4 regions of the Paenibacillus kyungheensis genome follow, and region 4 is predicted to be linked to each of the others. Evidence: riboswitches for the same ligand, from Rfam matches in the RefSeq annotation. Region 4 holds a riboswitch; each other region holds the start of a gene.
The links. A riboswitch is a leader RNA that binds a small molecule or an ion and turns the genes downstream of it on or off. The one in region 4 is predicted to bind thiamine pyrophosphate.
Positions count from the first base shown of each region.

Region 1: linked by a shared signal. The riboswitch ahead of tenA (thiaminase II) and the one ahead of thiM (hydroxyethylthiazole kinase) in region 4 are both predicted to bind thiamine pyrophosphate.
Region 2: linked by a shared signal. The riboswitch ahead of PQ456_RS01915 (ABC transporter substrate-binding protein) and the one ahead of thiM (hydroxyethylthiazole kinase) in region 4 are both predicted to bind thiamine pyrophosphate.
Region 3: linked by a shared signal. The riboswitch ahead of PQ456_RS12835 (thiamine phosphate synthase) and the one ahead of thiM (hydroxyethylthiazole kinase) in region 4 are both predicted to bind thiamine pyrophosphate.

Region 1 is NZ_CP117416.1:5,098,850-5,106,317, forward strand. It holds gene PQ456_RS22135 (ArsR/SmtB family transcription factor) at 1-221, opposite strand, end outside; gene PQ456_RS22140 (nuclear transport factor 2 family protein) at 392-769, shown strand; gene PQ456_RS22145 (energy-coupling factor transporter transmembrane component T family protein) at 1,040-1,780, opposite strand; gene PQ456_RS22150 (ABC transporter ATP-binding protein) at 1,777-3,375, opposite strand; gene PQ456_RS22155 (ECF transporter S component) at 3,353-3,949, opposite strand; gene tenA (thiaminase II) at 3,967-4,653, opposite strand; TPP riboswitch at 4,799-4,902, opposite strand; gene PQ456_RS22165 (TIGR01777 family oxidoreductase) at 5,074-5,970, shown strand; gene rluF (23S rRNA pseudouridine(2604) synthase RluF) at 6,092-6,799, shown strand; gene PQ456_RS22175 (hypothetical protein) at 7,078-7,468, shown strand, end outside.
Region 2 is NZ_CP117416.1:432,247-439,714, reverse strand. It holds gene PQ456_RS01930 (bifunctional 2',3'-cyclic-nucleotide 2'-phosphodiesterase/3'-nucleotidase) at 183-2,468, opposite strand; gene PQ456_RS01925 (aspartyl-phosphate phosphatase Spo0E family protein) at 2,801-2,977, opposite strand; gene PQ456_RS01920 (pyridoxamine 5'-phosphate oxidase family protein) at 3,272-3,688, opposite strand; TPP riboswitch at 3,929-4,040, shown strand; gene PQ456_RS01915 (ABC transporter substrate-binding protein) at 4,158-5,195, shown strand; gene PQ456_RS01910 (MTH1187 family thiamine-binding protein) at 5,220-5,510, shown strand; gene PQ456_RS01905 (ABC transporter permease) at 5,519-6,316, shown strand; gene PQ456_RS01900 (ABC transporter ATP-binding protein) at 6,303-7,124, shown strand; gene PQ456_RS01895 (TatD family hydrolase) at 7,121-7,468, shown strand, end outside.
Region 3 is NZ_CP117416.1:3,012,238-3,019,705, forward strand. It holds gene PQ456_RS12800 (alpha/beta hydrolase) at 1-20, shown strand, start outside; gene PQ456_RS12805 (thiamine diphosphokinase) at 260-907, shown strand; gene PQ456_RS12810 (GrpB family protein) at 1,281-1,838, opposite strand; gene PQ456_RS12815 (MoeB/ThiF family adenylyltransferase) at 1,854-2,912, opposite strand; gene PQ456_RS12820 (thiazole synthase) at 2,915-3,682, opposite strand; gene thiS (sulfur carrier protein ThiS) at 3,684-3,887, opposite strand; gene PQ456_RS12830 (NAD(P)/FAD-dependent oxidoreductase) at 3,878-5,155, opposite strand; gene PQ456_RS12835 (thiamine phosphate synthase) at 5,164-5,793, opposite strand; TPP riboswitch at 6,030-6,139, opposite strand; gene PQ456_RS12840 (ABC-F family ATP-binding cassette domain-containing protein) at 6,321-7,468, opposite strand, start outside.
Region 4 is NZ_CP117416.1:820,888-828,355, forward strand. It holds gene PQ456_RS03670 (AraC family transcriptional regulator) at 1-392, shown strand, start outside; gene PQ456_RS03675 (FecCD family ABC transporter permease) at 431-1,384, shown strand; gene PQ456_RS03680 (FecCD family ABC transporter permease) at 1,381-2,400, shown strand; gene PQ456_RS03685 (MBL fold metallo-hydrolase) at 2,439-3,173, opposite strand; gene PQ456_RS03690 (TetR/AcrR family transcriptional regulator) at 3,393-3,971, opposite strand; gene PQ456_RS03695 (DUF1129 family protein) at 4,144-4,812, opposite strand; gene PQ456_RS03700 (alpha/beta hydrolase) at 4,961-5,791, shown strand; TPP riboswitch at 5,962-6,064, shown strand; gene thiM (hydroxyethylthiazole kinase) at 6,158-6,967, shown strand; partial or broken gene thiD (bifunctional hydroxymethylpyrimidine kinase/phosphomethylpyrimidine kinase) at 7,007-7,468, shown strand, end outside.

The DNA of each region.
Region 1 (7,468 bases), 980 kb from region 4:
CTGCCATCAATGCGTAATTGGATTAATCCCGTTTCGCGTAATATTTTAACATGATGAGACAAGGTGGATTTGGAAATATGACTCATTTGAAAACCTGCACAACTTTTTTCTCCATGATGTGCAAGACACAATAGTATTTTCAATCGCACAGGATCACTTAGTGCGCTGAATACATCGACAAGCTTGATCGGTGTCGGTCTGGTAGCTTCTAATATTTTCATACTTTTCAACTTATCATTTATTGGAGCAACTATCAATTGAAAAGTACGATTTTGGTCGAACTATTTATTATGTTAGATGTATGATACACTTTAACAGTTCGAATTTCATCAAACTATTAAATACAATGAGAGCAAGATTGTGTTTTTTTATCAAAAAGGAGCCTTATTAAATGACAACAGCTATCCAAACATTAAATGACTATTTCCGCTTATTCGATGCTTCACGTACTGATCCACAAGCGATGGAACAATTGTTGGATTTATTTATTCCAGATGTAGAGATTGTACTGAACGGAGCTACACGTAACGGGTTCAAAACTTTTATGGATACATTCTATCAATACAATATTGATATCAAACATATGCATGAGCCGTGGGAACTGCAAACCAACGGAACCTACGAATCCCGCTGGGCAGTATGTGGCATGTCGAGTGAAGGAACAGTCTATGCCAAAACAGGAATTGATATTGCTCGTGTGAATGAAGAAGGTAAGATTGTATTTTTGGAAAATGTACAGGAGAATCAAGACGCTTTTAGCAAGTATTGATACTAACTATGTAGATTAGGTTCTATGTTTATTGCGATAGGATCTGACTGCTACAATCGTAATCCATGTCAGTACCGCTACGACAGCAATCACGATTCCCATCGTAATCAACAAATTACTCCATACGATATGCATATCATTCACCTCATTTATATCTGGATTTTATTGGTAATGATAATAAGTGTACATAAGCGATCATCATCATGCAAATGAACAGCATATAGACAAGCAAAGGAGCATCTTCGTTCACAAGATGCTCCTTCTTTTGATCTACTTTTTCAATATAAATGTTATTCCTAGAACGACTATTAACAACAACCCCATATACCAACCATCTCTGCCTGCTAATTGTGGAGTTAGATAATAGGTACGCTGACGTGTGCCTGTGAATCCGCGTGCTTCCATCGCTATCGCTATTCGTTCAGACTTACGAATACCTTGCGTGAATAGTGGTAGTGCATAACGGATAAAAGATTTCCAGCTATTCTTCTGCTTATACCCTCTAATCTTATGCGCCGATTTCATTTGAGTCAGTTCTGTCTGGAACAAAGGAATAAAGCGAAATCCAGCTAACAGTCCATAAGCCCACTTTGGCGATAATCTACATTGATGAACCAGACTCATAATCATAGCAGTAAGATCGGTGGTCGATGTGAACAACAGTCCATACGTAACAAATCCAAGCATCCGCAGGGCGATCATTAGACCATTATTCAGACTTTCTTCAGTAATATGGAACCATCCCCATTGCCAGATGGTATGTTCACCTTTACCAAATGCCGCCATCATCCAGAAAATCATTACAAAAAAGATCGTGTACGGCAGCAATCGTTTGAGCAAATAAGCAATCCGCCAACCACCCAAAGTCATTCCAATCACTAGTGCTACTAACCAGATCGCTAAAGTGATACGAGGATCAGTGACTGCCATCAATACGCACATCACTAACAAATGAGTTACCAACTTGATCGTCGGATTCAAGGTGGATAACCACGAATGATTGCTTTTCATACAATACTCCGCTCCTTCTGTGGCTGTAGCAACCGGTAATGAAGCGGAGGGATAATCGCATGATCCCCGATCTGTTCTGGATTAGCAAAGAGATGATAAGGTGCTCCATTGTAGACCACTTTGCCCTGATCAAACAAAATCACGGTATCGGCGTATTCATCGACTAGATCCATATCATGCGTGACCATCACAATCGTTGTTCCTTGCGCTTGCCGTTGTTGCAGTCGCTTGATTAATTCAGCCGATGTTTTAGCATCTTGACCGAATGTAGGTTCATCTAATAGAAGTAACGACTGATCGAATAACAGCATAGTGGCTACACTCAAGCGCCTTTTTTGCCCCAGACTAAGTGTAAATGGATGTTGATCTTGATAAGCTTCTAAACCGAATTCTTGCAACAATTGTATCGTTTTGGAGGTTACTTCCTCTTCTGACCAATTCCGTTGTCGTCCGCCAAAAGCGATCTCGTCAAACACCGTATCGGTTACAAATTGCAGTTCAGGATTTTGAAAAACAAATCCCGCTTGCTCATACAGATCACGATCACTCCATTTTTTTAATAATTTATGTTGAAAAGAAAGCTGACCACTACGAATACGTTCTAACCGAATTAAGCTTTTGAGAAATGTGCTTTTCCCACTTCCATTAGCACCGACAATCGCTACCCATTTCCCTGACTGAATCGAAATGTTCATATCGCTCATAACAGATTTTTGACGATACCCGATCTCCAGTTGTTCGGTAACTATGATATCAGGTGTATGATTGTCGGTTGTATCTGCATGTAGTGTAGCTGTACGGCGTTGTTGTAGTGTCTGTTGCAACTGCTTCGCTAATGGATGAGACGGATGATCTTGTACATCTTCCCATGTATACGGGAATAATTGAGGTTGCCATATGCCGGCTTCTTCCATCTCTGCACGATACCGCTCGATCATCTCTGCTGGCTTGCCTTGAGCCATAATACGCCCTTGCGCATTCATCAAAATGACTGTATCCATCCACTCAATACACCCATCTAATGTATGTTCTACAAATACCATCGTCTGTCCGTACTGATCAGCTAGGTCATGTAGCAATTGAAAAATTTCTTTGCGACTGATCGGATCAAGTTGTGCTGTCGGTTCATCGAAAAAAAGAACTTCCGGTTCAAGCGCTAACAGACACGCTAGCGCTAGCCGTTGCTTCATACCTCCAGATAGGGTCTCAATAGCAGTATGACGATCTATATTCAGACCGACTTGCTTCATCACTGTATCTATCATAGTGTCCATCTGAGCACGCGGAATAGAGCGATTTTCCAAGCTAAAAGCAATCTCTTCATCCACATGAAGCATACAGAACTGCGAATCCGGGTCTTGAAACATCACGCCACATTGAGGGGCTAACTGAATCTCGCCTTCCACTTCAGCTTCTACATGTTCAGGAATAATACCGGACAATGCAGATAATAGCGTCGACTTGCCACTACCACTTGGCCCGAGAATCAATACTTTTTCTCCACGTGAAATCGATAAATGAATATGCGTTAATACATTTTCTTCTCGATGATAAAAACGTACTGACAGGTCTTTACACCCTAGAAGCGATTCCATTCGCATTTCCCTTCTTCCGCCGTACTTTCATAATTTCGTATTGATCCAGTACCCCTGTTTTGCACAAAGCTTCTACAATAATTTTGGCTAACCATCCACCTAAAATCATTCCACTGATCACTTGAATAACCAGAGTCGTAATCAATACTTGTGTGGTGTAATAGCCGAATCCATTAGCGATAACGTTATACAATACTCCACCTACTGCCGCCAGCGCTCCTGATAACATTAACGTCATCAAGTTATAACGTTTGTAGCCAAATAGAGCAAACGCAATCTCTGCTCCAATCCCTTGAAACACGCCGATCAATAATGCAGACAATCCAAAATGGCTACCTGTTAACAGCTCTACAGCCGCAGCCGCTACTTCAGCGATCAATGCCGCCCCTGGCTTACGAATAATATAAGCTACAATCGGGCTTGCAATAATCCAGATGCCGAACATAAATCCTGCACCCACAGGCCCTACTAATGCAGAGATCGGTATCCACAATGTCGACCATCCCAGATAAATAACGCCACAAGCCACCGCCAAAATAACAGTCAGCACCACTTCTTTCATTTTCCATGTCATAGAGATCGATGAGGAGCTCATACGCGTGCAACCTCCATCGGCACAGGCCAATCTTCCAGAGTGTACGCCATATCCCAGAACATATATTCAAACTGACAACTTAGAAGAAAATGCTCTTTCATACGCGCTCGATGTGCAGGTGTCGTCTGCTCTGCCCATTTATCTAACCGAGCACAAAATTGATGCGTAATCGTATCGGTACGATTGCCATAGAAGTTAATCCAATCATAAAAAGGATGGGAGGCATCAGGCTTCACTTCATCCAATAATTTCACACCAATCTCCCAATACGTCCACGGGCAAGGCAACAATACCGCCAAAATATCGCCTAAATCCCCTTCATGAGCCACAGTTAACATATGACGAATATAATGATGAGAAGAAGGAGAAAGCGCATATCCTTGCAAATCTTCATACTTGACGCCAGCCACCTCGCAAAAGTTATTATGAGGATGAATTTCACTATGAAGCACAAATGAAATCTGCTCGTTAAACATCGCCATATCTTCACGTGTTGGGCATTTCGCAATCGCCGTTCCATAAATACGCATAAAAGAATTCAAATACTCAAAATCTTGCTTTACATAATGGATCAATTGCTCACTACGCAGATCACCTTTGGCAATCCCTTGTACAAATGGATGGTTAAAAATCGCTTCAAAAATAGGGTCTGCGGCCTGTCTAATTTCCTGTGAAAAACTCATAACTGTATCCTCCTTAGATTGAAGCATCGATAACGACGCTTGGTTAATAAAGAAGGACCACTACTGGAATATATGGAAAAATACATGCAAAAAAGCCGCCCCGTGATGGAGCGGCAGAATAGGTGTACGTATATGTACAGGTACCCTTGCACAGTCTCCACTTTCCTACGCTAGTATGAACTAGATCAGGTTCCAAGGGTCCGGGATCTTCCCGTCTCAGCCTACACAAAGGCTCCCCTAGTGGTCATTCGATTCATTTGCATCTTACTGTACACACGATTGAACAGACTGTCAACTGCTACAACCTCAGTAATCTTTCCTTTTTTAACAGTTATAGGGTTATAAAATGGTGTAAAATATAATTATTAGTAAGGATTGGCGCGTAGATTTAACTATCCAAACAGAATTGAGTTGATCTCGATGACACGTAAAGTGGTATTGGCAGGTGGCACAGGATTTATCGGACAGTATTTGGAAAAAAGATTTGCAGCATTGGGTATTGAAGTGCAGATCATTTCCAGACAATCTCCACATATCGCATGGGATGATCATCAAGGAATTGTTCAAGCTCTCGATGGAGCAGAAATGGTGATTAATCTAGCAGGTAAATCGGTCAATTGTCGTTATAACGAACAAAATAAACGTGAAATTATGAACTCTCGAATCGAAACCACCCAGATTCTTAGAAACGCTATCCTGGCTTGTGAACATCCACCTGCGCTTTGGATCAATTCCAGCACAGCTACTATTTATCGCCATGCAGAAGATCGCCCTATGACCGAGACGAAAGGCGAAATCGGTAGCGGATTTTCGGTAGACGTTGCCAAAGCGTGGGAAGAAGCTTTTTTCTCTTTTAGCCTTCCGCATACCCGACAAGCCGCATTACGGATTGCTATCGTATTAGGACCTGGTGGTGGTGTCATGACCCCTTTCAAAAATCTAGTTCGCTTCGGGCTGGGTGGTCATCAAGGGTCAGGGAAGCAGATGTTTAGCTGGATTCATGTTGAAGATTTATTTCAGATTATTTTATTTATTCAAGAGTGGGAATCGCTTGAAGGAGTATTTAATTGCACGTCTCCCAATCCGGTGACCAATCGTGAACTGATGGCAACGATGCGCAAAGTGATGCATCGTAAAGGCGGTCTACCTGCGTCTACATGGATGCTTAATCTAGGAGCTAGAGTGATTCGGACGGAACCCGAATTGGTGCTTAAAAGCCGTTGGGTGATCCCTAATCGTCTCATCAAAGAAGGATTTATGTTCAAATACGGACGGTTGGAACAAGCACTGCACCATATTTTGCATACAAAATCATAACATCATACCGTACAGACGAACATGACTTTTAAAATAAAGCAAAAAAGGGTATCGTAGAGATAGACTTGAGTAACGGCTTGAATAGCTTACTCAAAAATTAGAGTTAAAGGTGTGCTTATACGTGCGAATTAATAAATATATTAGTGAATCTGGAATTACATCCCGCCGGGGTGCTGATAAATGGATCAATGAAGGTATTGTCACAATTAATGGTGTGGTTGCCGAGCTAGGCAGTCAGGTCGAAGAAGGCGACGATGTGCGGGTCAAAGGCAAACCGATCAAAGTCGAACAAGAAAATGTCTATATTGTGCTCAACAAACCGGTAGGCATTACCAGTACAACCGAGCGTCATATTCGAGGCAATATCGTAGATTTTGTCAATCATCCCCTACGTATTTTCCATGTCGGACGATTGGATAAAGATTCGGATGGCTTGATTATGCTGACCAATGATGGCGATATCGTTAACGAAATTTTGCGTGCTGAAAATAAGCATGAAAAAGAATATATCGTCACTGTAGATCAACCGATTACGCCTTCTTTTCTCAAACAAATGGCTTCCGGTGTAGAGATTCTAGATACAGTGACTTTACCTTGTCAGGTCGTTCAACAATCCAAATATGTATTCAAAATCATTTTGACGCAAGGATTGAATCGCCAGATTCGTCGCATGTGCTCTGCACTTGGCTATGAAGTTCGTGCGCTACGTCGTACACGCATTATGAATATTCGTCTGGGTAATTTACCGACAGGCAAATGGCGCGACCTGACGACTGATGAACTCAATCGCCTATTCCGCGATCTGGAATATACGCCCAAAAAACGCTAATTCACCTGAAAAAGACCTCTTTGACTTGATCCGTTATCCTATATCAGATAGCAGATCATTGAAAAGGTCTTTTTGGTATCAAAAAATGTCTGTCCAGAAAAAATCCAAATAAACGTGACTTATTCCTATTTGGATAGTCTATATTTTAACTGTAAAGTCTCTTCCAATATCATCGTTTTATAGTTTTTAATTATTGTCATAACAAAGCATATTAGCGAAGATTTTATTCTACAAAGAAAAGAGGCGATCTTATCAAACTACTCCTATCAGTAATTCTGATGGTTATTTTACTTTCTGGATGTTCACTAAACGGAAGTAAACCAAATCCTGAGAACAGTAATGCCGATTATGTGAAATACAAGGATCAAATGTATATTAATGAGCCCAAAATGATCGTTATAGACTCCACCCAACTTTCAAAAATAGATACTGTAAGCGAATCCTCTACAGTACCTAAAGACACCCCTATTTATAAAATAAATGGGTACTCGGATAATGATATAATAGCTGTAAAAAATACTAATAATGCATTGCAAGGAAAAATGAATATAGATATATACAATGTGTATAAGTTATTAAAAGATATGAATGTAAAATCTAAAAAATTGGATATTTTTGATCAAAAGATAGAATCTGTTGATCTATATAAAGAAGGACAATTTATGCGTA
Region 2 (7,468 bases), 390 kb from region 4:
TTTAAATAGAGTTGCTTTACTTTTCATTTCTCATATTATAACATCCTCAATCAAGATCACATTAGGCGTTCAGTATATTATCGGCTTTATTTTGATATTTTTGAATACGACAAAAACTGCAATAATTACTATTGCAGTCTTTGAAGTTGATACGTTCATCATTCACTCTAGTTACGTTGCTATTAGCTAGCAGGAATCTCGATCGAATCTCCAACTTGAAGCTTCGTTGGATCTGTAATTTTATTGTATTTAGCAAGTTCTTCCCATGTTACGCCATATTTCAGACTAATACGATACAGATTATCACCTTTTTTGATAATATAGGTTTTCTCATCTGTAGGTTTAGCTGGCTTATCAACAGCTGGTTTTGTCGGTTTAGGTGCTGGAACCGGCTTCGTTGTTGGTTTGGTAGGCTTCGCTGGTATTACTGGTTTGGACGGTTTGGCAGGTGTTACGGCTGGCTTGCTACCTGCTGCTGCGCTAGAAAGATTAATTGAATATTTAGCAAAACCATCTGCTGCTTCTCCTACATAAGCAATTGGATCTGCTCCTGCAACTGCTTTGGCACTAGACAATGCGTCTTTTGCTTTTGGAGAAGTGTTGAATGTTACTGTTGGGTTGCCTTTGATTGGTGCAAGTGACCAGTTACCATCAGCAGCCGGATTGATTGTTTTGTTTTCACGAATATAATCGATAATTACTTGACGGTTCTCGTCTGGTGCAGCCAGAATAATACGTTTGCCATCTGGATTCGCCAATTTGGACGAAGAAGCACGGTAGTTATTTGTAGCTACTACAAATTTTTGCTCAGGATCGATAGCTTTACCGTTAAATTGCAAGTTCACAATACGGTTAGAAGATGCGTTTAGAACAGCACCTTTTGCATCGTATTTCGGTGGTTGTGTGACATCAATTTGGTAAGTAACTCCATCGATAACATCAAAGTTATACGTTGGGAAGTCCATATTGATTAACGCTTGCTCGCCTGATTTGGCTGGATCGATTTGATTGAATTGTCCTGCTGACCATTCCAACCAGTTTTTCACTTCTGCTCCATTGACAAGCACAGCATGAACTGTATTTGGATATACATAAAGGTCAGATACATTTTTGATAGCTATCGTGCCTGCGGGAATATCTGTGTAATAACTTGCTCCTGAACGTCCACCTGCTTTGAATGGAGCGCCTGCAGAAAGAATAGGTAAGTTCTCATATTCTGTCCCTTGAAGTTGTTTCTCCAAGTACCATTTTTGAGCGTTGGTTACGATTTGGATCGATGGATCATCTTCTACCAGTGCAAAGTAACTGGTGATACGAGCAGTAGATTCACCAACAGGTCCACGAATATATCCTAGCGTTTCTTCGTGTTCTTTGTATACAGAATCGACTACACCTTGATCTGCATCAACCAATGCTTTTTTGGTAGCAGTATCATAGATTGGACGAGCTTCTACTTTAGAATCAGAGACTGTCCATTTGTCGCCTTGTTGTTTTAGTTCAAGATCAATAATTCCCAGGTGATCGCCCCAGAAACCTGGCTCTACTGAAGGAACGCCATTGATTGTTCCTTTTTCTAGATCCACGCCTGTTTTACCAGCGAAATCAGCACTAGGGAATACTTTGTGTGCATGTCCGAACATAATCGCATCGATACCTGGCACTTTGCTCAAGTACAATACAGAGTTTTCCATCAATTCAGTCTGAGGAATATCTTCAAAGCCAGAATGTGGCACTGCAATAATAATATCTGCGCCTTCTGCTTTCATTTGTGGAATAAATTTGTTCGCTGTTTCAACGATATCTTTAGCAACCACTTTCCCCGACAAGTTTGCGCTATCCCATTGCATTACTTGTGGTGGTACGAAGCCGATAACACCTACTTTAATCGTATGTTTAGCTCCACTTTCATCAGTGACTTCTTTATCCAAAATCAAATAAGGAGTAAAGTAGTTTTTCTCACCTGAACCTGTGCCATCATCTGTATAAATATTAGCATTCACATAAGGGAAGTTAGCGCCTTTGAGAGCGTTACCCAAGAAATCCAGACCATAGTTAAATTCATGGTTACCGATATTTCCTGCATCATAACCCAATTGGTTCATCGCTTTGTAGACAGGGTGAACTTCGCCTGCTTTTAAAGGATCAACTTTGGCTACATAGTCACCTAGCGGATTACCTTGTAATAGATCACCATTATCGATCAATACACTGTTTTTGGCTTCTGCACGCGCATTTTTGATCAATGTCGCTGTTTTGGCATATCCATATTGATCTGTCGCTGCATCTGAATAATAATCATAGTTCATTACGTTCACATGAATATCTGTTGTCTCCAACAAACGTAATTTTACGGTAGATTCAGAAGAAGTGGCTTCGGCTGCAAAAGCAGGAACTGCCGACACTGCAAACAATTGCAGAGCTGCGATGACAGTAATTGCTTTTTTAAATGTTTTGTTTCCCAAGTTCAAAATAAAAAACCCCTCCCAAATATATTCGCATTTGCTTGACCTTTTCCTATTTATCTCTACGCCCTATATGTATAACAGCATGAACAAGCAGTGACAATGTACTTAACATGCTGATTTTAAAAAAATCATATTGGAAATTATGATTTAGAGTAGGCAGATAAATAGTAAAAAGGCTACCAAAAGAAACGCATGATAGAATTGTATACTATCAGCTGATATATTTGAAGGGTTATTAGTTCTATTTTTTATGAAAATAAGATTTATTTTGCGAAAAATTCTATAATTTACATGATTGTGTCATGTTTCTTTTCATAAATAATAACTCATTGAGATTAAGGAGTTAAAAAATTAGTATTTCGATCTTTATATTGAAAATACATATCTAAAATTCGATCTAATTGTTCTGATTGGTCTAACACACGATAATCGCGCATCCCATGTTCTTCTGCCATCTGGTTCAATATGCGGCGTTCCTGCTCAATCTGTTGTTCTATTTGTTTTAAGTTCAAGGAAACCACCTCCAGTATATTTCCTTATATCTTGCTATCAATGAGACTTTCATTTTATTCCATCATCGTCATTTTACAGGTTAGTCTATAAAATATTTCTATATACCTTTTTATACCTTATTTGAGTATACCTTATCAAGTTCCTCAAGTACCTATTTTATCCTTTTTATGGAAAAATAAAGACGAAAAAACTCGGAATTTGAATTTTGCATTCATTTCTCTTGTTTCGCAAATTTCAAATTCCGAGTCATTTATGTGATAACTGCTATCTTAAACCATTAAAGTTGTATCAGATTACGCAGTCCACGTTTTTTTGTTACCATCTTGATCTGTATATTCAATCGTTTGTGGTTTGATATCTAGGATCACATAATCAGGATCTTCTGGACCGGAGAACCATTCTTTAAATTCTTCTTTCCAAACACGTTTTTTCAATTCGTCGTCTGTAGATACAGCACTTACACCTTCGATTTCAACGACTTGATTAGTGCCGCCTTTTTCATAACCCAACAATACATAACAGTTCGGATTTTTTTCTAACTCTTCGACTTTATGTGTTTTGCGGTTTGTCGCGAGATGAATATTCAAGCCTTCGTTATATAGCGCCATGTAGCGTACTTTAGGTTTGTCATTTTCTACTGTACCTAGTGCACAAAATGGATTACCTTCTAATGCAGTTAATATCGCTTGTTCTTCAGCTGTTTTACTCATGATCAATCTCCTCCTGTATATAAACGTATGGGTGTATTCAATATCTATGTCTATGTATATCTATTCGATACGTATAGAAGAATATTGAATGGAACTTTTGTTAGTTACAAACTTCCGTATATGTAAATACCCTTAGACAGCGAGACTGAACCGAAATACACTGTCTTTTGCTGATGACACCGCATTCTCTTTACTGGACAGTTGATACCCTCTGGTCTATAATTACAATGTAAAAAAACCGCATATGTACAGGGGAGCTAGTTGCAACTGGCTGAGAGTGTATTGTGATAAATACAGACCCTTATACCTGATCTGGATAATGCCAGCGTAGGAAAGTAACAAGTCGTTATATGCTGTACTCTAGCTTATAATTGCACCTATGTCGTCCCGATGGGGGCGTTTTTTTTATGCCTTTTATCCAGTACTACAGGATTGACTATTTGAGCTAGAAGAAAGAAGGATGATGGTAATGAGAACTCAAAAAAGGTGGCGTCAAAGCTTACCATGGTTAATGGTAGGTTTATTGTGGATCACAACTGCATGTGGTTCAGCAACAAGTACAAGCAATACAGCCAATCAAGCAGGATCAACATCTGCCCTTAAAGATGTGAAAGTCGTACTCGACTGGACACCAAATACGAATCATACTGGCTTATATGTTGCCCAAGCACAGGGCTATTATAAAGAAGCAGGATTAAACGTCGAAATTATTGCTCCCGGTCAAGGTGGAGCAGATACGATGGTCGCTTCTGGTGAAGTGCCTTTTGGAATCAGTTATCAGGAAAGTGTGACTCAAGCGCGTGTACAAGGAGTGCCTTTAGTGTCACTCGCGGCAGTTATCCAGCATAATACATCTGGCTTTGCCGCTCCTACAGATCGCGGAATCAAAAGCCCTAAAGATATGGAAGGCAAATCCTATGGTGCATGGGGATCGCCTGTTGAAGAAGCCGTTATGAAATCAATTATGGATACCGACGGTGGCGATGTTAGCAAAGTCAAAAGTGTTAATATCGGTAATGCCGATTATTTTACAGCTGTACAAAAAGGAATCGACTTTGCATGGATATTCTATGGATGGACAGGAATTGAAGCAGAACTTCGCGGACAACCATTAGATATGTTATATGTAAAAGATTATTCCGATAAATTAGATTATTATACACCTGTTATCGTAACCAATGAGAAGCAGATCGCTACCGATCCTGCACTTGTGAAATCATTTATGGCGGCAACCAGTAAAGGATATGAATATGCAATCGCTCATCCCGATGAATCGGCAGATATATTGCTCAAAGCAGTACCTGATCTTGATCCTGCACTGGTCAAAGCTAGCCAAAAATGGTTATCTCCACGTTATCAAGATGATGCCAAACGCTGGGGCGAGCAAAAACAATCGGTCTGGGAAGGTTATGCCGATTGGATGTTCAAGCAGAAGTTGTTAGACAAACCGTTAGATGCAACCAAAGCGTATACAAACGATTATTTACCTGAAGCCACCAAATCATAAATAGAACATAAGGAGATGACTAATATGGCACACACCCTTTTAAGTATTCAGGTTATTCCCAAAACTCAAGCTGGTGAGAACTCTTACGATTATGTCGACCGGGCAATAGAAGTGATTCAAGCCTCCGGTGTGAAATATGAAGTGCATCCACTTGAGACCACGATGGAAGGCGAACTTAGCGAATTGTTAGAAGTGGTTCGTCAAATGCACGAAGCGTTAGTGGAAAAAGGAAGCCCGAGTATTATTTCTCAGATCAAAATTGCTCATAGTCCAACCGGAATCAGTATGGATGGATTAACCGAGAAGTACCGCTAATGTCTACGATGAATACATGGTGGAACAGGCTATGGCCGCCCCTCGGGGCGGTTGTTTTATTACTGATTATCTGGCAACTGGCAACCAGTCTATTCCATATTGAGACATGGATTCTTCCTAGCCCTGCATTGATTGGACATGAAGCATGGAGTGAGAAAGACCGACTGGGTTTGCACACATGGGCGACGTTAAAATTGACACTATCCGGTTTTAGTATAGGCGTTGCTTTTGGATTACTGGTCGCAGGCGTGCTTCATTATATTCCTTTTCTACGTTCTGCATTGTATCCATTATTGATCTTGAGTCAAAATATCCCTACGATTGCTCTGGGGCCACTACTCGTTATCTGGTTCGGATTTGGGATATTGTCCAAATTAATTGTTATTATTCTGGTGTGCTTTTTCCCGGTGACCATTGCGGCGCTGAGCGGACTGGCTACTACCGATCGTACAATGCTTAATTATATGCAAATGATCGGAGCTTCTAAAAATCAAATCTTTTGGAAATTAGAATTACCTTTTAGCTTACCTTCGATCTTTTCTGGAGTTAAAATTGCTGCAACGTATAGTGTGATGGGCGCTATTATCGCTGAATGGATTAGCAGTAGTGAAGGGATTGGCTATTATATGATGTTGCAAAAATCAGCTTTTCGCACCGACCATATGTTTTTAGCGATACTGGTAGTTGTAGTGATCAGTCTTATGTTATTTATGCTAATCAATATGATTGAAAAATGGTGTGTTCGCTGGCATCACCCTGCACAACATCGTGCTGTCAAAGGAGGTTCTAAAGATGTCGCTAAATAAACCTCAACATACAACTTTATCGGTGAACAACTCTACTCCACTTTTAGCATTACAAGGGATTAGCAAATCTTTTACACAGGGCAAGCAATCGTTACATGTGCTACAAGACATTTCCCTGCATGTAGAGCAAGGTGAATTTGTATCCATTATCGGCCCTTCTGGTTCCGGTAAAAGTACGCTTTTGCAAATGATCGGTGGTGTGGTGCTTCCCGATCAAGGACAAGTCCTTTTGGACGGACAAAATATAACCGGTCGTAAAGGATTGAGCGGTTATATGCCACAACAACCTGCTTTGATGCCGTGGCGTACGATTGAAGATAATGTTATTTTGGCGCGCGAAGTAGCAGGATTACCACGCAAAGAATCATTAGAATTAGCCAGACAATGGCTGGATAAAGTTGGACTGGGTGGTTTTGCATCATCTTATCCTCATACATTATCTGGCGGGATGCAACAACGGGTTGCGTTTTTAAGAGCTTTGCTAGGACCTCGTGATCTTCTATGTCTGGATGAGCCTTTTAGTGCGTTAGATGCTTTTACACGCAGTGAGATGCAATCATGGTTGTTGAACATTTGGGAAGAAAATAGACGCTCGGTTATTTTTGTCACTCATCATATTGAAGAAGCATTACTACTTTCAGATCGAATCTATGTACTATCTCGTCGTCCTGCTAAAGTACTGCATAATATTGTGGTTCCTTTTCCTCGTCCAAGACGAGAAGAGATTACCGATGATCCGCAATTTATTGCTCTACGCAGACAATTGATGAATGCAATGCGTGATACCCATGAAGGTGATCAATCATGAAGCCTGTCTATGCTACGCTTATCGATAGCCATATCCATCTGGATCAATATCAAGATCAACAGATTGAGCGAATCATTCACTCCCTTCCAGAACACCATATCCAGTCGCTAATTACAGTCTCCATGAATCTACCTTCCTGTCAGCGTAATGAGAAGCTGGCTCAACAATACCCGTCTATCGTTCGTCCCGCTTACGGGTATCATCCAGAACAGCCTTTACCCGGCTCGCAGGAGCTTGAGACGTTATTGGTATGGATAAAGCAACGTATTGATAATATAGTAGCGATTGGTGAGATTGGATTACCGTATTACTTGCGACAAGAAGCAGTAGAACGTGGTGACCAA
Region 3 (7,468 bases), 2.2 Mb from region 4:
ACTTTTTACCTGAAATCTAAAATTTGTAGTTCTTTAAGTACTTACAGTAGAAATCGAACTTTCAAACGGCTTATATTGATGTTCGCGCTTTCATAAGCAAAAAAATCTATAACTCGTTTGATTGCTCGTCTTTTCTATTGTATCTGTGTGATAGAAAGTTATGCAACTACAATTTCAATATATCTTTTTTTATTTATACCAAATTCACATATAAACGATACAACAGATCTCTAGTATGAGATGAAACGAGGGCTGATTCATGTTGATGAAGCGTGCTATTATTTTCTCGGGTGGTCAATTACATCCTGACTTTTTGCAACAAATTCAAGAAGACGATTTGATTATTGGTGCTGATCGTGGAGCACTATTTTTAATTGAACATGGTATTCATCCCCATGTGGCTGTAGGAGACTTCGATTCACTGACCGATCGTGAACATGATCTGGAAAATATCAAAGCTAACAGTGATCAATTGATTGTCTATGATTCGGTTGAAAAAGATTGGTCTGATACCGAAGCTGCTTTTGAAATAGCGATGGAACGTCATATTCGTGATATTTTAATTTTAGGGGCATTAGGTACACGATTTGATCATACGTTGGCAAATGTACAACTTCTTGTGCGCGCAGTTCAACATCAGGTGAGTTGCAGCATTATGGATATGAATAATTATATTTCCCTTACCAGTACACAAGCCGTTATTGAAAATCGTGGTTTCCCTTATATTTCTTTATTGCCTATTACATCTGAAGTGACCGGCATTAATCTTACCGGATTTCAATATCCATTAGAGCAAGCTACTCTACGGATGGGTCAATCCCGTGGTATTAGTAATCATCTAATCAACGAAGAAGGTACAGTCAGTATCGAAGGCGGTCTATTGTTAATTATTCAGAGTAGAGATTAATTGTTATATCGTTTCTGCAGTATAGTTCTCTACTCTATTGAATAAGTAACTACAATTGAATCGATTTGTTTAACTCTTTTATGCACTTTGCTACTTTTATTTACTTTGCTATATTTGTTTGATCCTTTTATTTTGCTACATATGTAAAAATAAATCATCACTAAAAAGCAACAAAATCAAAAATCCATCGACCAGAGAGCATTGCTGGTTCGATGGATTTTTTGTGTAATGAGCATTCGTAATGAGAATTAATGAAGCAAGTAGAATCTTCCGTATCTAATAACAAGAACAAAATAAGAAGTAATACACGCTTATCCCTTATGTTGATCAACTATACATAGATTCTTACTCTATACTCTTTCATTCCTAAAAATTATATTTTGTCATGATGATCTAGAATATTTTGTACAAACTCTGTTTTGGCTTGAGTGTATGCTTCTCGATCATCTTTGTTGTCTATCGCTAAATGTTGCTTTAATTGCCCGTATTGCTCTGCCCATTCTGGATGTGCGATCAATCGATCCCGAAACAGAAGTTGATTTTGCCATTGCTGACCTTGTTGCAATACGATATGCAAATGAGCTGCCCGCTTATCATTGATCACTTTGACAAAAAATCGGCGATGCTGTTTACCATCTAATTCAGGCGGAACGTAATGCCAATTTTCTTTTTCCAATATAGGAATAATAGCTGGTAATTGATCAAATGAATCTGTGATTGCCATCATATCTATAATAGGTTTGGCAGGAAGATTAGGTATCGCTGTACTACCAAAATGTTCAATATGTTGTATATCCACAGGAGATAGTAACTGCGTTAATTCATTTGTATAGAATTTGCCCTGCTCTATCCATTGTGGATCAGGTGGTGCAATCTCTACTGATTCTGTTGCCCAGATCGGCCATGTCGATTCATTCTCAATATTAGTCATCCTATTCCCTCCTTTTCAACCAAAATAACGATGATATAAAGTGCGTGCTTCTGCTATATCTTTTGTACCATGTATCATAACACGACCATCACGGAAAATAACAAAACGCTGTTCATTTGGCATCGTCATAGATACTAAAAAAGGAGTAACACTCACTTGATTTTCTTCAAGCCTAGCTAAGCGTTGAGCGGTCTGCTCTAGATCTATTATCATTTTTTGTGCTGGACGAATCTGTACCGTATCTCTACCGCATAGTACTTCTGTTTTACTTTGACCCGCTTGAGTGAGATGGGGATACGTAGGTTGGCTACCACAAGAAGGACAATTTGGCTTGCGTGCACTATTCATTTTGATAGAGACCTGTTCATTATTCCATAAGTCAAATGATAACAATGTACCACGTAATTGATCTGTATTACCACTAAGAATCTTAATGGCTTCTGTACACTGATGAGCTACAACCATCTGAACAGCAGGAGGAATAATACCTGAAGTATCACAAGTATCTCCTCCAAGTGGTGCAGATTCCATTAAGCATTGTAGACAAGGTGTCACTCCGGGAATAATCGTAAATGTAATGCCGTAGCTTCCTACACAACCACCATATATCCAGGGAATATTATATTTTTGCGAAATATCATTAATCATTAATCGAGTCTCAAAATTATCTGTCGCATCCATGATCAGATCTACCCCTTTGGCTAGATCATTCATTTCATCAGCCGTTACGTCTGCAATATGTGCTTCAATAGTTACGTCAGAATTAATCTGTTGTAGACGACGTTGAGCAGCGATAGCTTTGGGCATACGATCTTGAGCATCTTGTTCTGTAAACAGTTGTTGCCTTTGCAAATTACTCCATTCTACATAATCGCGATCTGCAATAATTACTTTGCCTACTCCTGCACGAACCAGTGTCTCTGCAGAGCTAGAACCCAAAGCTCCAGCTCCTACAATAAGCACAGTGGCTTCTGTCAAATGTTGCTGACCTTTTTGACCTAAAGGAGTAAATCGCACTTGTCTGGAGTACCGATTATGTTGTTCTGGTTGTTGATGGTTATTGGTATTATTCACCTTCAAGTCGTGATCATCCCTTCTGCTGGACTGCTCGCCACAGCATACTCACGTACAGGAATCATGCCTGCTTCCCTTCCTAATCGTCCTGCTTCTACACCTAGCTTCATAGCTGTTGCCATTTTGACAGGATCCGTTGCGCCAGAGACAGCACTATTAAGAAGTACCGCATCGGCTCCAAGTTCCATCGCATACGCAGCATCTTTCGGTGAGCGTATACCGGCATCGACAATCACAGGTACAGTCGCTTGATCAATAATCCATTGCAACGCCGAAGGATTAAGTATTCCTTTACCGGAACCGATCGGAGAAGCTCCAGGCATAATTGCATGTACACCAAGTTGCTGTAAGCGTTTGGCTAACATATAATCATCAGAGATATACGGCAGAACAATAAATCCTTCTGCTAGCAAGACTTCACAAGCTTTGACGGTCTCCAAAGGATCAGGTAAAAGCAACGTATCATCTCCGATAACTTCTACTTTTATCATATCACATAATCCAGAAGCTTTTGCCAGACGTGCTATCCGAATAGCTTCTTCCGCTGTTTTGGCTCCTGCGGTATTAGGCAATAGTTTATATTTTTTGAGATCTAACATTTCTAGAAAATTCGGTTCATTCACTTGCTCTAGATTCAATCGTCTTACTGCAAATGTTAGCACTTCTGTGCCTGATGCTTCTACCGCCTGATTCTGAATCTGCAAATCTGTAAACTTCCCTGTGCCTAGTAACAGTCTCGATGTAAATGTATGTGTACCTATCGTTAACAAATCAGCCACCTCCTACAAAATGTACAATCTCTAATATATCTTTTTCTGCCAGTGTAATATGCGGATGTTCTTCTTTTTGCAAAATTTGTTGATTATGTTCTACAATCACTGTTTTGTGACCTAATGATAAAGATTCTAGCAATTTGGATACCGTGTTGTATTCAGGTTCTACATATTTTCGATGACCATTGATAATTAATTCCATGTAGACACTCCTTTGGCTGTAGATCGAGATTTCGATGATAAAGATTTCGATTTTTGCAAAGCTCGTTCTGGTGAAAAGCAATCAGGAATATGCGCTGTATCATTATTTATTAATGCCTCTGCCATCCATTTGGCTGTGCCAGCAGCTAACAACATCCCATTTCGATAATGCCCTGAAGCTGTCCATAATCCAGCAAGCGGTTGAATCCTTCCTAAATAAGGTAATTCATCCGGTGTTCCAGGACGTATCCCTGACCAACAACGTTCAAACGTAGCTGATCCTATCGCAGGCAGAAATTGTTCTGCTCCCGACAATAACTGAGCAATCGCAGAAAGATCTACTGTTGTATCTGTACGTTCTGGTTTACTGGTAGCTCCAATCCAGATGCGATGATTACTTTTGGGAATGATATAAATGCCTTCTCCATAAATTGTATGTCCAAGATATTGAGAAGAAGTACTGACTTCGATGAGTTCTCCTTTGACCGGTACCAAAGGTAAACTATACTGCTCTGTTGCTAGCAATTGTTGTGTACTCAAGCCTGTTGTTAATACTACTTGTTCAGCGTAGATTTCTCCTTGATTAGTGATTACACCTGTAATATGATTTTTACCTTGCGAATGCAGTAAACGGTATACTTCTGTCTCAGGATAAAAATCGACATGATGCTGAATCGCTGCTTGAACAAGCGCTTGATTAAACAAAGCTGGAATTAATTGCGGTTCATCTGGATTGTAGATCATTCCAGAAGGAGCATAAATATGTGGCTCAACTTGTGCTAGATATGATGGGCTCCACCACTCTTTGCGATCTACTTTTGAATCGTTATGTGTAGAAGCAGAAGTATGACCTTTATTTGGTAAAGGAAATAAATTTTCATCAAATGTCTTGTCATATCTTTGATCTGCTTGAAGTGGTTCTTTATGTCTTAACTGTAATTCTAGCTTGGTCAGTGGTAGCAAAAATCCTTCTGTTCGCAGTTCAATATCAATTCCTGTTTTCTCCAATAGATCAGTCGCAAGCTTGCTATATAGCGATTGACTGTATAATGCCAACTGGTACAATTCTGGATGAGCAAAATGTTCAGAATGAGCGGCTAACATCCCTCCTGCTGCACCTGATGCGCCAGAAGCTGGTTGATTTTTTTCAAGCAAAGCTACTTTGACTCCTTGCTGTGCCAGTTCATAAGCAATAGCAGCACCGATCACTCCAGCACCTACAACGATTACGTCATAATGATTAGCTTTGAGATTAGATAGATGAACCATAAGCCGATTCACTTCTTTCCTAATGATTGTAGATGCGTAAAAGTCATATATTGAATACTTTGGCCATACAACTGACAGGCATGCTGAGGATGTTCCGCTTCAAAAATACCAGACATTACAGCTACTCCTCTAGCACCTGCTCGATGAATGTCTTGGCAGTGTGATGGCTGAATACCACCTATTGCAATAACAGGTATAGATACCGCATGACAAAGCTTTTCCAATTGATCCAATCCTCGTGGAATCAGATCAGGTTTAGAGTTAGTCGAATAAATATGACCATAAAAAAGATAATCTATCCCTTCACTTTGAGCTTGTAATGCTTGCTCTATACTGTGAACAGATCGCCCGACTTTCCATAGTGAAGGAGGATCATCTGCATTTACATAAGACATATGTTCACTTAAATGCACACCCCCTATTTTTAGATCCGCTGCTAATTGAGTTCGACTATTGATCCTTATTTTGGATAGTGGTACTCCTGTATGCATGAGCTGCTGGACAGCATTAATAATCTGAGAATCAGACCACTTTTTTTCGCGAATATGAATAGCGGTCGTCCACGGATGTATCTGTGAAGCTACCTTTACAAACTGGTAGATCGATTGTTGACCTGTACTGATTGCATGAAGTTCCATATCGGTATATGCCCTCCTTTCCTCAAAAGTGTATAAGCAAACGCAAAAAAGCCACTTCTTATTATTCAAGAAGTGGCTAGTATAGACCTAGAAAATAATGAGCCTTGTTTGAGAGCAAACAAGATTATTTTAAAATAACGGAAACCGTATTTTAGATCATAATAAGCTCTCCTGTACAAAATAATTGCTATTCTATACAGTAAAAGACTCTATCGTTCATATGATCTAACATTTCCGAAACTCTGCTACCACTTCCCTACGCTGGTATGATCCAGATCAGGTACAAAGGGTCCGAAAGCAATATCTGCTTTCATCTCAGCCTCAAGCGGCCCCCCTAGTGCATTCAAGCTATTCAATTTGTTATTCATCTTAGCAAAGACTATTCAATAAAGCAAATGATTCTCAGACTCTTTATAAAGTATTAAAAAAGATAAAGAACTACATACTTTACAAAGTCATCTTGTACAATTCAATCTAAAATAAATGAGTACAACTAGCGATTACGACTTAAAAAGATGGAAAATCTTTTATTTCGCTTTAGCTTCAGACCACTGCTCAACATCCCAAATTTTAGTAACCCAATCTTCATAAAATTCAGGTTCATGAGACACGAGCAATACTGTGCCTTTATATGCTTTTAAAGCGCGTTTTAATTCATTTTTAGCATGAACATCCAAGTGATTGGTCGGTTCATCGAATAATACCCAGTTGCTTTCACGCAGTAATAGTTTGCACAAACGAACTTTCGCTTGCTCTCCACCACTTAGCATACGCATAGGGCGCGTGATATGCTCATTTTTCAGACCACAACGTGCCAGATGACCACGTACTTCATTTTGACTTAAATGTGAAAATTCATTCCATACTTCATCTATCGGTGTCAATTGGTCTGGACGTACTTCCTGCTCAAAATAAGCAGAATGTAAATAATCACCCAGATATGTTTTACCACTAACCGGTTGAAGTTTACCTAAAATAGTTTTGAGCAATGTTGATTTACCTACACCGTTACAACCAACAATCGCAATTTTTTCACCACGTTCAATATTCATCGTCATTTTAGGCAATAGAGCATGTGTATATCCAATCTCAAAGTCTTTACCTTCAAAGACTGTTTTACTACTTGCACGAGCTTCTTTGAAATTAAATGTTGGCTTAGCAAATTCTTCTGGTTTGTCGATACGTTCGATACGATTTAATTGCTTTTCACGACTTTTTGCACGACCTGAAGTAGATGCACGCGCTTTATTTTTTTGAATAAATTCTTCTTGTTTTTTGATAAAATCTTGCTGTTTTTCAAAGGCTTCGATATGTTGATGCTTTTGAATATCAGCCATCTCTAGAAACTTATTATAATCAGCTGTATAACGATTTAATTTGGCAAATTCCAAATGATAAATCACATTCACGACTTGATTCATAAAATCTGTATCATGTGAGATCAATACGAAAGCATGTGGATATTCTTGTAGATAACGAGTTAACCATTGAATATGCTCTACATCGAGATAGTTGGTAGGCTCATCCAGCAACAAAACATTAGGCTTTTCGAGTAATAGCTTGGCAAGTAGTACTTTGGTACGCTGACCACCGCTCAAAGCTGTTACGTCTTTATCAAGTCCAATAACATTGAGTCCAAGACCGTAAGCCATATCTTCAACTTTAGTATCTAACA
Region 4 (7,468 bases):
TAAAGCAAACGATTAACAGCAATCAATCTGTGCTTATTATTGCGGCTGATGAAGAAGCAAGCAATTCGTTCCAAGTACGGACAGATCAAGCATTTCATACTTCATTTCTTCAAGCGTTAGGTCTGAATTATGCTTTGACCGATGCAGAAGAAGTAAGTCAACTAATGACTACAGAACAATTATTAGCGATCGATCCTGATCAACTACTCATTTTGATTAATGAAGATGATCCCTCTGTATTAGCAGGGCAAAAAGACAATCTACTCTGGAATCAATTAAAAGCTGTGCAAACAGGCAAAGCGCATGAAGTTGAATTAGCCAAATGGTCCAGACAACGCAGTATCCCGGCATTGAACCATATTATGAGTGAAGCGACTACTTATTTTAAATGATCAACAAGCTGATCTTAGCAGTAGGGAGTCTAGCAATCTTGATCACGTTGTTGATGCTCTCGCTAATGATAGGTTCGTCCTGGATTTCTTTACCGACAGTGATCGATTATGTATTTCATTATTCTACGACAGTCAAAGAACATATTATTTTGCATATTTTACGAATACCGCGCGCAATAGCGGTGATACTAATTGGTGCTAATCTCAGTATTGCTGGCTGTATTATGCAAGCTTTGACCCGTAATCCATTAGCTTCTCCTAGTATATTTGGAATTAATGCAGGCGCTTCTTTTATGATCGTCTTGTGTACGATTGTTTTACCTGCTGTCAATGGATGGATTCTAGCAGGAGCAGGTTTTGCAGGTGGATTGCTAACAGTGATGATTGTATTAATAATGAGTGTTGCGATTCGCGGAGGCAAAGTTGAAGTCCGTATGGCATTAATCGGTGTGGTTATTCAAGCATTACTATCTTCGTTTACACAGGGATTGTTAATCTTTAATGAAGAATCGGCTAGCAAAATATTGTTCTGGCTTGCCGGATCAGCAGCAGGAGTCAAATGGGACGAACTCAGATTATTAGCGATCGTAAGCATTATTGGCTTGATCATGGCTATAGGTCTTAGCCGTTCGTTATCTCTGATTAGTCTAGGTGAAGATATCGCACGCGGACTCGGTCAGAAAATATGGACAGTACGTGTGGTTGGTAGTGTGATCGTTATTTTGTTAGCAGGCATATCGGTTTCTGTTGTTGGACCGATTGGGTTTGTCGGATTAATCGTACCGCATATTACACGTTATCTTATCGGAACAGATTATCGATTGTTGATTCCTTTTGCCGGAGTGTTTGGAGCTATTTTATTAACGCTTGCAGATATCGGTTCTCGGTTTGTACATTTTCCAGCAGAGACGCCTGTAGGGATCATAACAGCTCTAATTGGTGCGCCTTATTTTGTGTATTTAGCTAGACGGCAGAGCAGGAGTTCATTATGATTCATTCTATCGGGAAAAAGCGGAATGGTATGATCATGATCGGGCTTATTGTGACTACTTTTGTTTTGATTATGATAAGTATTCAAGTAGGTGCTGTCGATATAAGCTGGCAAGATATCGGCAGAGCATTTACACAGTATGGAGATGCTGATCTAGCCTATATTATTTTTCATTATCGATTGCCTCGCATTATACTGGCGATCTTAGTAGGTAGCGGGCTTGCAGTGTCTGGTCTGGTGGCACAAAGCATTTTGCGTAATCCTTTAGCCGCTCCTGATACACTAGGAATTTCCGCAGGAGCTGCTTTAGGAGCGGTCTGTACTTTACTTCTTTTGCCTGTAGATATACAGAGTACATGGCTGACATCGCTAACAGCTTTTGTCGGTGGAGCTCTCGGGGCTTTTTGTGTATATCTATTATCTTATCGAAATGGAGTCGATCCTCTTCGGCTGGCATTGGTCGGAATTGCGGTGAGTGCTTGTGGAAGCACACTGGTACAATTACTGATTACACAATCGTCTGCGAATACGAATACCGTTCTTTTATGGTTAAATGGTTCGTTATGGGGACGTAATTGGGAGCAGGTGATACAATTAGCACTTATTATTCTGATTATTGTACCTATTGTCTGGATATTAGCAAAATCTATTGATATTTTCGGATTAAGCGAAGAATCTTCCAAAGGGTTAGGATTACGCATAGAGTGGATGCGTGCTATATTGCTGTTACTGACAGTGATATTAGCCAGTGGTTCGGTAGCGGTTGTAGGTATGGTAGGCTTTGTAGGTCTGGTGAGCCCTCATATTGCAAGGCGCTTGGTATCTGGTGGTCATCGTTATTTTGTGCCAGTAGCAGCACTGGTAGGGGCGATCATGATGTTACTAGCAGATGTGATTGGACGTGTTCTGGCGCCACCTCTGGAGTTCCCTGTAGGCTTGGTTACTTCGGTCATTGGAGCACCGTATTTTTTATTTTTATTATGGCGTGAGTACAAAAGCAAAAACCGTACAGGATGAAGTTAGATCTGTGCGGTTTTTTGGCGTTTCTTTTACGATTACAGCGATTGTTTGATTGATAAGGAAGAAGGCAAACGTTGTTCTGCATGCTGAATAGCATCTTGCATAGCTTGATACGGATCGGTGATCATCGCACCATGACCTACAGCAAGTAAACTTGGTTGTAATGCTACTAATTTGCGAGCACTTTGTAGAGATCGTTCTTTGCTCCATGTCGCCAGAGCAGGGAAAGGGAATGTCAGACGTACTGAACCTGCCACAGCAATCCCACCTCTAGTCTGCAAAGCATCACCAGCGATTAAAGATTGATCTCTAGTGTCCCACAGCGAAATAGAGCCTGGCGTATGACCCGGTGTGGCGATGACTTGAAGAGAACCTATTCGATCCCCTTCATGGAGCAAAACAGAAGGGCGAGTTTGTAGACGCTTGGGAACACTGCCTTTGATCTTAGTCTGAGGTTCATCTGCATCCAAGCTCATATCACCAATCATTAAGCGTGCATCTCGCTGTGATACATAGACAGGTACATCAGGATAAAGCTGATGTAATGTATCTAATGAACCGACATGGTCATCATGGATATGAGTTAGAACGATAGCGCCTAACGGTTTGCCGATCTGAGAAATCGCGTGCTGAATACCTTTATAACTATTTGGCAATGCTGCATCAATTAAAGTCACACTGGACTCTTCTTCGACGATATAACAATTTACGGGAAATATGCGTGGTAAAAAAATAAGTTGATGTAAGTTGTTCTTGCTAATTATTTTCATATCAATCACCTCTTGGTTACACTATAAACTAATTGTATTAGTTTAATCAATAACTATATTCATTTTTCTGAAAAAATTATAAGTCTTTTGTAAAAGAAAGAGGTTTTCTTCACTCATCTAACGTTGATTCTGTTACCAAAAAGCATAAAAAATACACCACTCTACAGCCAGAAGTAACATATTTAAACGTTACGATCTCTGTACAAGTGGTGTATTTGCTTATTTATGATTGGACTCTACCGTATGCAGACCTTGCAGAAAAGTATTAATAATCAATTCAAAACTTTGATTTATATCGACATTCAAGCCAAATCCACCGATACGTTCTAGTGAACTAAAGCCATGCAAAACACTGCGTAGTCCACGTATCGCATGAATCAAGGCTTCTTCATTCAAATCAAATCCGTTTAATACTTGCATAAATAGTTCCAGCATTTGATGTTTGCTATCATTGATCTCTGCATCATCTATATCTGATGTATAGAACGTAGCTTCATATAATCCTGGATGAGCACGAGCAAATTCAAGATAAGCGCGCGACATTTCACGTATCGCTTTATCTTCGGATCGTCCTACCGCAGCCCGCATCAATGCGTCTTTGAGTTGATCCAATCCTGTTAATGCCATTTCACGACGTAATCCCGGTAATCCGTTCACATGATTATACAAAGAAGGCGAACGAACCCCTAGCTTCTGAGCTAATATCGTAAGTGTCACTTCATTCCATCCACGTTCATCTGCTAGTTCTGTAGCTGCTTGCAAAATAGAATGAAGACTAAGCCCGGTGCGAGGTGGCAAAGCATAAACCTCCTTTAACTATACCTGTTCGTAGAATATGAATAAGATTCGTATATAAGCTAACGATATTCATCAATCTTATTTATTGTAAGCGATAGGTATACCTTTGGCAAAAGAAAATGCAATCTATCTATTTTGCTTTATCCAATAATGGATAGACTTGCTGATCTTTTTATTTGCGCATAAAAATAAATTTCTGTCCGACTACACCGATCACAAATAACAACAAGCTTACCCATGGAGCAATCGTAATCACAGGCATCACTTCACGTAAAAAGATTCCCACACCAAAAATCAGTACCAAAATCACCAGATACGTTAAGATAGCGCGTGCATTGATTTGCATACCTGGCTTTGTCGCATCACTTTGTTCGACAGGCTGATCGGTAAATCTTGTGAGCATCTCAACCAGAGCAATCGAACCTACAGCTACAATAATCAGAGTCGCTACATTGATCTGCCCGACAATGCCTGAATCGCTAATACTGATTTTGAATAATCCCATTAATGCTTGAATAAGAAATACCCATGTTAACGCTACCCACGGAATCATCAAGTAATACATCGGCTTGCTCAATTGTTTCTTTTCCGGTAAATTACGAATTAATATATTGCCGTACTCTATCGATTCTTTACCGAATAACTGTTTGGCAGTTTTACCTTTTTTCTGCGCTTCTAGCAAATGATGACCCATTTCTAAAAGCAATTCTTCGCCTGCTTCACGATCAATTCGTGCATCCCGTACATGTACAATAACATCATCATAATAATCCAAATTTTCTGGTTTTAATTGATCCCGTACGACGTTAATATTTTTAACCATTTGGCGTATTGAGCTCATTATTCATTCCTCCATTCTCGTTGTTCGAAGCTACTATTTTGCCATACTTTCCTTGCGTTGACAATGATCTAGCGTTAATGATAATATGGTTTCAAGATTAAAGCATATTAAACTGATCGGAATTGTTTATTTAAGAGGAGGAATCATCATGGAACGCAATATCGTCATTCGACATCACGACTTGGATCTGACAGCTAGTATTCATTATCCTGAACAGGAACCACAATCAGCAGGACGAGGCAAAAGCCGTACACCGCTAATTGTGATCTGCCATGGTTTTGTTGGCAGCCGTATTGGAGTGGATCGCCTATTTGTTAGTACAGCCCGTGAATTGGCGGCTGACGGTTATATGGTGGTTCGCTTTGATTATGCAGGTTGCGGTGAAAGTGGCGGCGACTATGGCAAAGAAGGACTCGAATCAATGGTCGCTCAGACTCGTACTGTACTGGATTATGCAATGAATTGCAGTGACATTGATCCCACCCGCGTCACATTGATCGGTCATAGTCTGGGTGGTGCTGTAGCTATTCTTACTTCTGTACGCGATCATCGTGTCAAAAGCCTGGTTCTATGGTCAGCAGTAGGACATCCATTTAACGATATTATCAAATTAACCGGTCGGGACAAATACGATCAAGCAGTGATCGAAGGACAAGCCGATCATTTAGGCTACTCGTTTACACCTGTATACTTTGATTCGTTAGGCAATTTCCAACCGTTTCAAGAAGCCAAGCAATTTGGTGGCGATGTGCTGGTGATTCATGGTACAGGGGATGATGTGATTCCAGTAGATTATGCCTTTTTGTATCAAAAAGTATTCTGGACACGTTCAGAAGGACGTTGTGATAAAGAAATCATTTTTCAAGCAGATCACACGTATTCCAATGGAACTCACCGCCGGGAGCTGCTAGACAAAACCCGCCAATGGCTCACCGAACGCAAAGTCGCTCAGACCGATTGGCAACACTGGATGATTTAAGCGCTTGGCAATATAAGCGCGACTTCTTCTAATATAATCCAACATGATTTTTGCATAGCAAAATATCTTCTGCTAAGCGCTTGGCAGTTACAAACGCGATTTCTTCTAGTGTAATCCTTTACCAGATCATTCACCAGTGGTATGGTAAGAAAGAACAATCGAATAGTTACTGATTTCACTAGGGGAGCCTGTTGGCTGAGACGAAAATTCAATTTCGGACCCTTGGAACCTGATCTGGATTATACTAGCGGAGGGAAGTGGAGGCTGAATTTTCACTCATGTTGTGATATACCTGAATGAATGTTTGACCCATTTGTCTCTTCTGGAGATGGATGGGTCTTTATTACGTTATAGGAGGCAATATCAATGACTTTTCTAGCCAAAGTACGGGCGCAACATCCACTGATTCACAATATTACCAATATGGTCGTGACTAATTTTACAGCGAACGGATTGCTGGCGCTGGGGGCTTCTCCTTTTATGGCATATGCGCATGAAGAAGTAGCCGATGTGGCAGCTATAGCGAATGCAGTTGTGCTTAATATCGGTACGCTTGATCCATACACCGTCGAATCGATTCAACGTGCAGGACGTGCAGCGAATGAATCAGGTGTGCCTGTTGTATTTGATCCGGTAGGAGCAGGAGCTACCCCGTATCGTACACAGTCTGCTTTGCAAATTATTGAACACGTTCAAGTAGATGTGTTACGTGGCAATATAGCTGAAGTGGCTAATGTGATCGGCGAATCGTGGCAGATCAAAGGTGTCGATGCAGGAGCAGGCGAAGGCAATATGATCCAGATCGCAGAGCAGGCCGCTCAAAAATTAAAGTGCATTGTAGCCATCACCGGTGAAAAAGACGTCGTAACCGATGGACAGAACACCTATACCATTGCTAACAGTCATCAGATATTAACACAAGTGACAGGCGGTGGTTGTCTACTAAGTGCCGTAGTCGGTGCATTTATCGCAGTCGCTGATCCTGCACAAGCTCAAGAACGTCTGGAAGCCGTAACAGAAGCTTTAGCATTTTACGGTATAGCCGCAGAGATTGCCTATGAACAGACAGCAGGGCAAGGCACAGGCAGTTTTCAGATGCAATTTATCAATCAATTGTCTCTAGTCACACCGGAGATCGTAACTGCACGAGCCCAGATCACTTCATCCAAAGCTTAATATTGAACATACATTCATATGATAAAGGAGCGAGACAAGATGAACGTGTATCAAGCATTGACGATTGCAGGTTCAGATAGTGGAGGAGGCGCAGGCATTCAGGCCGATCTCAAAACATTTCAAGAACTCGGTGTCTATGGCATGTCTGTTATTACTGCTATCACAGCGCAGAATACGACAGGGGTATAAGGTGTCTATCCGGTTCAGATTGAAGGTGTTGTACAGCAATTGGATTCGATCGGGACGGATCTACAACCCCACGCTGTCAAAACAGGGATGTTATTTAGTGCAGATATTATTCGTTATGTCGCGGCAAAAGTAAAACAGTATCAATGGCAACATCTAGTGATTGATCCGGTGATGGTTGCTAAAGGAGGCTCGGTGCTGTTACAACAAGAAGCGTTGCAAGCGCTGATCTCTGATCTGATTCCGCTGGCAGAGATTATCACGCCTAATTTGCCAGAAGCCGAGTTATTAACAGGTCTATCGATTACCAATCTA